DNA from 3 places in the Thermosediminibacter oceani DSM 16646 genome. Region 3 is predicted to be linked to each of the others. Evidence: riboswitches for the same ligand, from Rfam matches in the RefSeq annotation. Region 3 holds a riboswitch; each other region holds the start of a gene.

Region 1 (3,206 bases), 140 kb from region 3:
GAAAAAGATAAACCTTTTAAACACACATCTTGGGCTTATTCTAACTTACACCACTTTTACCATACCGTTATCCCTCTGGATCCTGACGTCCTTTTTCCGAGAGATACCCTTCGAGCTGGAAGAATCGGCCAAGGTAGACGGAGCGACACCAATGCAGGCATTCCTGAAGATTATCTTTCCGCTTGCTGCACCGGGGATGTTCACCACGGCCATACTAACTTTCATAGCAGCCTGGAACGAGTTCCTCTTCGCCCTGGTATTCAACACCAAGGACCTAATGCGTACAGTGCCGGTAGGGATAGCCATGTTCCCCGGCGAGCATGAACTCCCCTGGGGGGACATCGCGGCGGCATCGGTGGTAGTAACCGTTCCGCTTATAGTGATGGTACTAATATTTCAGAAGAGAATCATTTCGGGCCTCACCGCCGGAGCTGTCAAGGGATAGCAAAAAAAGCCATAGCGCGAGCTATGGCTTTCAGATTGCACGCAGGTATTTTTTCAACTTACTCAAAGCCCTGTTCTTTATCTTATTTACCGCCGGCTGGGATATCCCCAGCCTTTCGGCTACTTCTTTCTCGGTGGCACCTTCAAAGACCGTCGCCATTATAACTTTTTGCTGCCTTGCCGTCAGCATCATCAGAGCTTCCCTGACGAATATCCTGTCTTCCACCCGTGACAGTACATCGATCCCGTCTGCCAGGGTGTCTATCAATTCCGGAGATTCGCCATCGTTATCCCTGTCCACTCTGTTGTTTAAAATCAGGAGCTCGTGTTGTTTCAGTTTTTTCTGCTTCAAATAAAGTCTTCTCGCTTCTCTCTTAAGTCCCTTTAAAAACCAGGCCGCAATCCTTGCGTCTTCGGGGTCGAGGTCGAGTTCGTAGAATTTGGGGATACTGACCATACAGCTTCACCTCCCCGGTTTATTCCCTTACCATATAAAAGAGGAGACATGAAGTCGTATTATAACCCCCTGTAAAATTATTCTTGCTTTTTTATATCGTTTTTCTCCCTCAGAGAAGCCAGATAGCGATTCAGTTCTTCCCTGCCCCACCTGGTATCGGGCTGGTAGCGCTTTACCGCCTTTACAATCCACTCCACCAGGTTGGAATACATTTCTCCGTTACCCACCCTGCGCGTGTATTTTTTAACTATGGGCACAAACCTTTCAACTAGCTGGACAAGGGCCTCCTCATCGCCGTCTTTTGCCCTATATATTAATTCCCTAAGCTTTGGTTTCATCCCCATACCAAAAAAGTGCCCCCCTTTCCGAGTCTATATCCGAAAACAAAAAAGACCCGCCACCGAAAAAGAGAGCGAGCCAGATCGTTTTGGTCAGCGGCAACCAGGCTGTCATAGTGCAAAAGCACCTTAGACCCTATGGCTTTGCGCCCCCACCTTTCGGTGAGTTTGCCCTTTTCGCTGTCTATCTTATTTCCTCTTTTTTAATATTATAACAATATATATTACTACAAATTCCTTTATTTTCCTGCTGTTTTAATGGTTAACCAATAAATATTTATCTCCCCGCAGTTTTTGAGCAGAAGAACTGAACCTGAACTGAGTTTCCGGGTAATCGAGATAAAAAAGACGGTTAATAGGCTACTAATCCTTTTCAAGGCCTATTAACCGTCTTTTAAAAATTTACCTTTTTTATTTTACTTGCTTTGAATTATTACTTAGCAGCCTTAGCAGCTGCCACGATTGCCGATATATAACCGTGTGTGTCCGCCAAGGTCGCACCGGTTACCGCATCCACCATATTTTCCGGGGTTGTTTGTGCAAGTTTTGCCTCTAATTCGCTGATGGTCTTACCTTTTACGTAATTTACAATTGCTGCGAAGTTCTTATCTATGGGAACTGTAGAACCTGCTTTTTCCTTCATATTATTGCTGTAGTATGCCGCATTGGTCAGCTTCGATGCCAATACGTAGCCTTCAGGATAATTTTTGCCTAAGTCCCCATCGGAATTGGGAACTCCCGTTGCCACATCTTTAGGCATGAACTGGTAGTCATCAATATACGCTGCAACTATCTTGTTCCCTACAACAACCGCTGCTGCAAGTGTAAAGCACTTCGAAGGATGAGCTGAATAGTCAACTTTCCCAATTTTAATATTGCTTAAATCCTTCACATCGACTTGGAATGAATAGCTTGCATCAGCATTTTTAGCAGCCTTAGCAGCTGCCACGATTGCCGATACATAACCGTGTGTGTCCGCCAAGGTCGCACCGGTTACCGCATCCACCATATTTTCCGGGGTTGTTTGTGCAAGTTTTGCCTCTAATTCGCTGATGGTCTTACCTTTTACGTAATTTACAATTGCTGCGAAGTTCTTATCTATGGGAACTGTAGAACCTGCTTTTTCCTTCATATTATTGCTGTAGTATGCCGCATTGGTCAGCTTCGATGCCAATACGTAGCCTTCAGGATAATTTTTGCCTAAGTCCCCATCGGAATTGGGAACTCCCGTTGCCACATCTTTAGGCATGAACTGGTAGTCATCAATATACGCTGCAACTATCTTGTCACCCGCAACCGCAGCTATCGCAACCGTAAAGCTCTTGGAAGGATGAGCTGAATAGTCAACCTTTCCTATCTTTACCACGACTTTTTCACTTTGTGATACCTGCTGCTGTGTAGGTTGTTTTGTAGTTTGTGCGGGCTTTGCAGCCGCTGTTTTCGCCGGAGCCGGCATTAGTTTTGCAAGAGTTTTGGGGCCTACTATTCCATCTACCTTAAGGCCATTTTTCTTTTGGAAATCTTTTACCGCCGCTAAAGTTTTGGGGCCAAATATACCATCTACCTTGAGCTTGTAGCCGCGCTGATTAAGCATGGTTTGCAGGAGTTTTACATCCTGACCATAGGAGCCCAAGGCAAGTAAGCGTTTAATACCGCTTGTGCTGGAAGTTTTTGTAACGGTAGGAGTTGATTTTTTAACGGCGGTTTGCGTTTTGGTGGATTTGGTAGTCGTTGCCGGTGTCTTTGTTGTTTGTTTTTGCGTTGAAGTATTCTGTGAACTGGTTGCCGCAGAAACGGCATCTACCTTAAAAATGGCGCTTTGAACCGGTGCAATGACGGAAAGAGTGAGTGCAACGATTAAAGAAAGGGCCAGTAGAGATAATTTTTTAGTCATGAAATACCCCCTTTAAATAAATTATTTTAGTTTCTGCAACCTCAAAATCGAGGGGTTGCATACCATGGAAATA
Region 2 (3,206 bases), 1.1 Mb from region 3:
TCATTGTGGTGGTATCCTCGACTGCCGCAGATATATTCCCTGTATTCTGGGCCATATCCTGGGCTCCGGCCGAAATCTGGCTAACGGTCTCGGCTACCTGTTCGGCAGCCTGGGCGGTATCCTGAGCTCCCTGCGATATCTCCCTTATAGCCTTTTCCAGGTTGGCAATGGCGGTGCCCATGAAGCCGAGAACTGTTTTAGTATTTTCGAGCATTTTCTTGAGAGAGCTGCCGAGGGTTCCGAGTTCGCCGAAAAATCCCTCGGGTACTTCTACCCGGAGGTCCCCCGTTGCCAGGGTATCGGCCACCGCCGTGAGCTTAAGTATGGGCGAAGATAACTGCCGGCTGAAAACGACGGCTGCAGCGATGACGATAACCGTCACGACCAGGATCAGGGTGATGGTGGACCAGAAAAAGCTTTTCAGTCCCGCGTATACTTCGTCCGACGAGGCGGTGACGCATAAGGACCATCCGGTGTTCTTAACCGGGGAGAAGGCGGCAAGTTTGTATTCTCCGCTGTATTCATACCTTACGGTGGCTTCTTCGCCCTTTATCATGCGTTCCCCGACCCTGTTCAACGACTCGGACTCGGTCTTTGTTATGTTCATGTTCATAACCATCTTTTCGTCCGGATGGGCTATGGTGGTGCCCATTTTGTCCACCAGGAAGGCATACCCTGTGGTACCGTATTTTACCGAGTTTATGATGTTGATAAGGGCGTTCGCGTTTACATCGGCACCTACTATGCCGGTTATACCGCCCTGACCTTTCACGGGGGCCACTATGACCAGAATTTTGTCACCGGTTACCTTATCGATGACGAGTTCCGATACGGTGGTTTTGCCCGTAGACATTATTTCCTTGAAATACTGCCGGTCGTTGATATCGGTGATTGGCTTGGTGATGTCGTCGTTCAGGTACGAGTAAACTTTGCCGTCAGGCGTGGCGTACCAGAGGAGCTGGACGTCCGGTGCTGCAGGCTGTACCGTTTTTAATATGGGGATTAAACTTTCTAAGTTACCGCTCTTAATTACGGGATTTTCCGCGAGGGTTTCCAATATCTCCATTCTTTCGCTGACCCAGAGGTCGATAACGCTGGCCGCGGATACGGCCTTTCCGAGTAGTTCCCGGTCGGCTGCATGGGTCAAGTTGTTTTTTGAGGTGCTGTAGTTGAAGAAGCTCAAGACTATAAGGGGTACGAGGGATATAAGAAGGAACAGAACGGTCAACCTTGTCCTTATTCCACCACTTATTTTAATTCCCTTCAGCTTTTTCATATGTATCCTCCTTCGAGAAATTTTTTAGCTGGTCTTTTTCTGCCACATTGAGTATTTCACTCGTTTTAATAAGTATTACTATATTATCTCCCATCTTTGCCAGCCCATGGATGAAGCGGGCATCGATGGTCAAGGCCTCTGGAGGTTTTTCCAGGTCTTCCTCTTCCAGTGCCGCTACTTCGGTGACATAATCCACTATGAGCCCCGCCGTGGTTTCATCGATATTTACCACAATGATCCTGGAGTCTCTTGTTATTTCACCGTCGGCAAGGCCGAACCTCTTTTTGAGGTCTATCACGGGAATGATTCTCCCCCTTAAGTTTATTACCCCTTCGATAAAATGAGGGGCTCTGGGGATATGCGTTATTTCCATCATTCTGATGATTTCCTGCAGATCGAAAATGTCTATGCCGTAAAGTTCCTTTCCGAGGCCGAAAACTACTACTTGTCTCAAGCTCTCCCTCCTTTCCTGTAATAAAAAAAGCAGCCTTCAAAATGTAATCAAAGATTTGGCTGCCCTGGTTGGAACCTTTCCTTGGCCGATGGCCTTTCAATGAGCCGGCAACCTGGCAGCCGTAGCTCCATCATCAATGGAGCCGTAGGCCCATGGCTTTGCGCCCCTGCCTTTCGACAGGTTTGCCTTTTATCGGCGGTATATGTCGAATTACGCAAAAAATAACTACTAATATTTTACATTTTTTACTTTTACATAGTCAAGCTATATTTTTCCATATCAGAAAAATCGTATTTACAATACAACTTATAGCGGCAAAGGTTGCGGCTTGCGCCGGAAATCTTTTTCACCAAAACGGGAATTCCTCTTCGAATTGGGAGAACCGCTGGAAAGTTGAAAAAGGTCCCGCCGGAGCAGGATTAAGGATTTATTTGGAGAATATATATCGTGACAAAGATGGGAGGGATATTTTATGGCGGTAATGTGGACGGAGGACCTTTCCACAGGAGTAAGTCTGATCGACGAACAACACAAGGAGCTTTTCAAAAGGGTGAACGACCTGCTTTTGGCCTGCTCGAAAGGGAAAGGTAGGGAAGAGGCCGTAAAGGCCATTGATTTTCTAGGTGAATACATCGTCATGCACTTCGGCGCCGAAGAAAAATACATGCGGGAAAACGATTTTCCCGGCTACCAGGCACATAAAAAGCAGCATGACGGCTTTGTAGCGGAATTCAAAGAAATAAAGCAAAGAATGGAGCAGAACGGCCCTACGGTGGACCTGGTGGTAAAAATAAACCATTTCCTCATCGATTGGCTTATAAATCACATCAAAAAGACGGATAAAGCGCTGGGAGCGTTTTTGAAGAATAAGATTTGAAGTAAGATAGCTAGCTGAGCCAATTTGGGGCTGGTAACCCCCAACTTAAAATTTTTTAATAATAAAAAATCAATGAGGTAATTGGAAAACATTGCATTAAATGGTATTATTATATTATCGAGTAGTATATTATACAGTATAGTGAGGCATTAAAGGGACTACCGACTATGGGACGGGGTGAAATCCATGAGGTGTTCGTCGTGATAAGGGTTTTGGTAGCGGATGATTCTGCGCTGATGAGGCTCATTATAAAGGACCTGCTGGAAAAGGACCCCGAAATAAAGGTAGTGGATACCGCCGGAAACGGCAGGGAAGCCGTCGAGAAAGCCGAAAGGCTAAAACCCGACGTCATTACGCTGGACGTTAATATGCCGGAGATGGACGGGCTTTCTGCTTTAAAAAAGATCCGTGAAAAAAAACTGGGCAATGTTTTGATGCTTTCGTCCCTGACCCGGGAAGGCGCCAGCGTGACCATCAAGGCTCTGGAGCTCGGCGCCTTTGACTTCGTGGCAAAGCCCGGAGGGAGCATATCGCCCGACATAAAGGAATTCGCGGATGAAATAATAGCCAAAGTGAAGGCCGGCTATAACGCCCGGGAT
Region 3 (3,206 bases):
CTCGATCTTGTCGCAGTTTTCCACTAGATTGCGGCTGAGTTTTAATGCTTTACAGCAGGCGGCGATTTCGTCCTTCAGCATAAATTGGCACCGCCTTTCAGAAAGGCTTTGTCATAGTCTTCTGCATTGAAGCGGAATGCAGTGAGTTCAGGAACCCCTTCCGGAATCTTTACCGGCTCCAACTGCGGGGTTATACCCGTTATCCTGTTATGGATGGCTACGAGGCTGTCTAAATCCTGCACTCCGTAAAGGAGAGCCTCGGCTACAGCGTTCACAGCCTGTTCAAAACTGCTTTTGGTACAAAGCACAGCCAAAGCCTTGAGCGCTTTGCCGCGCTCACTTTTGCTTAAGCCGTCGAGGTATTCCCGGAGTGGGTCCGGCAGCATGCTGTATATTCCCGAATACTTAAGGGCTCCCGGACAGCGGGAAAGCTGGGTAAGATATGGCAGCCAGTCCATGCTTTCTTGCTTGTTGTCCCCGTAAAGCCGCCGGTGGCGCACGATTTCCCGGTGGCTCTCATCCAGCGGTATGACCTCATGGGCTGTTATCTTTACAAGCACCCGGCTGTTGGCGTATTTGGGGGCGGTAGAGTATAGGTGCTTTCCACCGTTCAAGCTGAATTTGGCGTAGGCGTTGGTTTTGACTGTTATGTAACCGGCTACCTCGTAAGGAACGGTAGGCAGCTCAAGCAGAGCCTTACGGTCTTCATTAAAAAGTTCGGCTATGGATGCCTCCTTCCGGTAGTGTTCGCGGTGCATGTCCCGGTCGCACAATCGTAAAAGTTCGCGGTTAAAATCCTCCAGCTTTTCAAACCTGGGGACCGGGACAAGGAAGTTGCGCCGGTGGTATCCCACCTTGTTTTCCACATTACCCTTTTCATGGCCGGAAGCAGGGTTACAGAATACCGCTTCAAAACCATAGTGCTGCTTGAACCTCAGGAAGGCGTCGGTTAGTTTGCGCTCTCCATTTTTCGAGAGTTTCACGATAGTGCTGGCGTTATCAAACCATAGCTTACGGGGTACTCCCCCCAAGTGTTCAAATATGTCCTTAAGTCCCTGAAACAGGCATTCCTGGTTTTCTCCCTTGAAAAGCTGGGTATATCCTACGTTACTGTAGGGAAACGACAGGTTCAGATAAAATCCGTGATGCAGCGTCCCGTTTTCGTAAAAGTCTGCCTCACCGAAATCCACCTGCGCTTCACCCGGGATATGTTCCAGCGGCAGACGACATGAGTTGTCCTGGTACAATTCTTTTTTTCTCATGGCTACGTAGCCTGCTACGGTGCGGTAAGAACAGTTAAACTTATCTTGGTATTTTTCACAGAGCCTGTCATAAATCCTTTTGGCGGTATGCCTCTGCTTTTTGCGAGCTTTTTTATCTTCTTCAAGCCACTGATCTATATCCGCCTTGAAAGGGTCGAGTTTTGGGAAGGTATGTTTAACTTCTTCAACTTTAACCCTGGTGTTCCAGTCTTCTTGATAAATATACTTGCGTATAGTTTTTCGGTCTTTTTGGAATTCCCGGGCTATCTCGCTGATATTTTGCCCTTTCATAAAGAACGCTTTTCTGATATTATCAATATGGGTCATTGTGAGCATCCTCCAATCCTCCCTTGCAGTTAAGATTTCCCTAACTACAAGGGTAAAGGTTTTTAGGGGTGCCTGCAATGACCTTTGCAAATTTGGGGATTTTTGAGTTGCAAAAGTGGGGATTTTATTTTGCAACTCTGTCCATTTTAATTATGCAATAAACAACATTGAAACCAAAAAAGAATCGCCGCCGAAAAAGAAAGCTAGCCAGATCTTTTTATTCAGCGGCAGCCATGCTGTTATAATGTAAATGCACCTTAGACCCTATGGCTTTTGCACCCCTACCTTTCATTGAGTTTACCCTTTTCTCTGTGTATTATTTCTCTTTAATTGATAATTTTAAAATTTATATTTCCATATTCCTTAATTTTCCTGCCGATATAGCCGAATACGTAAATATTTAATCCCAAATTATTCCCGAAAAAGGACATAAAAAAGAAATTAATCGTATCCCGAATGGGAAGGATTAAAAATTTTTTAATAGGGGGGTATTAAAATACCCTCTTATTTACTCTTTAAATAACAAGGGACAAACATAAGGAGGTGGTTGATGTCACCGCCGGTGTATAATTGACCCAGGAGCAACGAAAAGGAATTGACCCACCCCCTGGCGAAATATCCCTCTGATACCAGCCAAAAGATCGGAGGGAAATAAGTGCTAGGGAGTGGATCTATTATCATGTTACACGAATTAAGAGCAATGGGCAAGAGCATCCGTGCAATTGCACGAGAAACAGGCCGTTCAAGGAATACGGTAAGAAAATACTTAAGGGCAGAGGGCATTCCCGAAAGGAAGCCGCATCCCAAAAGAGGATCAAAGCTCGATCCATACAAAGATACCATTCAAGAGCTCATAAATCTTGGTATATTCAATTGCGAAGTTATCTACGAAAGAATCAAAGAAGAAGGCTATACCGGCGGCCGCACTATCTTAAGGGACTATGTAAGACAATTTAGACCCCCAAAACAGGTTCCTGCCGTATGCCGCTACGAAACCAAGCCCGGCCAGCAGGCCCAGGTCGACTGGGGCGAATACACCTACATTGACGAGGAAACCGGCGAAATACGTAAGCTTTACGTCTTCGTCATGGTACTGGGTTACTCCAGAGCCATATACGTAGAATTCACAAACCGCTGCGACATACATACCTTCATCCGCTGCCTGATCCGCGGGTTTGAATACTTCGGCGGAGTGACCGACATAGTCCTTACCGACAGAATGAAGACCGTAATACTTGGCACCGGAGAAAACAGAAAGCCCATATGGAACTCCATCTTTGAAGACCTGGCTGTAACCCTTGGATTTACCCCTAAAGTGTGCAGAGCACGACGTCCACAGACCAAAGGCAAAGTAGAAAGCGGAATAGACTTTGTCAAAAGCAACTTCCTGCCGGGTAGGAAGTTCATAAACTACGGTGACTTAAACCACCAGGCAATAGTGTGGTGCGAAAAGAAAAACAGGAGGATTCACGGCACCACCGGGGAAAAGCCTATTGACCGCCTGAAGGAAGAAAACCTCAAACCACTCCCTGCCTCTGACAGATACCAAAAATTCCTTGAAGAAGTAAGGAAAGTCCACAAAGACGGCCTCTTGAGCTTTAACGGCGTAAGATACGG

Evidence for each region. A riboswitch is a leader RNA that binds a small molecule or an ion and turns the genes downstream of it on or off. The one in region 3 is predicted to bind cyclic di-GMP.
Region 1: it holds a riboswitch for cyclic di-GMP, as region 3 does, so the genes downstream of both, TOCE_RS08770 (helix-turn-helix domain-containing protein) here and istA (IS21 family transposase) in region 3, are expected to answer to the same signal.
Region 2: it holds a riboswitch for cyclic di-GMP, as region 3 does, so the genes downstream of both, TOCE_RS02380 (chemotaxis protein CheW) here and istA (IS21 family transposase) in region 3, are expected to answer to the same signal.

The regions. Positions count from the first base shown of each region.
Region 1 covers NC_014377.1:1,747,557-1,750,762, forward strand. The annotation lists gene TOCE_RS08760 (carbohydrate ABC transporter permease) at 1-445, shown strand, start outside; gene TOCE_RS08765 (sigma-70 family RNA polymerase sigma factor) at 476-901, opposite strand; gene TOCE_RS08770 (helix-turn-helix domain-containing protein) at 979-1,245, opposite strand; cyclic di-GMP riboswitch class I at 1,335-1,422, opposite strand; gene TOCE_RS12795 (peptidoglycan-binding domain-containing protein) at 1,673-3,133, opposite strand.
Region 2 covers NC_014377.1:470,298-473,503, forward strand. The annotation lists gene TOCE_RS02375 (methyl-accepting chemotaxis protein) at 1-1,276, opposite strand, end outside; gene TOCE_RS02380 (chemotaxis protein CheW) at 1,254-1,730, opposite strand; cyclic di-GMP riboswitch class I at 1,834-1,927, opposite strand; gene TOCE_RS02390 (bacteriohemerythrin) at 2,203-2,607, shown strand; gene TOCE_RS02395 (protein-glutamate methylesterase/protein-glutamine glutaminase) at 2,808-3,206, shown strand, end outside.
Region 3 covers NC_014377.1:1,604,853-1,608,058, forward strand. The annotation lists gene istB (IS21-like element helper ATPase IstB) at 1-81, opposite strand, end outside; gene istA (IS21 family transposase) at 75-1,589, opposite strand; cyclic di-GMP riboswitch class I at 1,813-1,901, opposite strand; gene istA (IS21 family transposase) at 2,245-3,206, shown strand, end outside.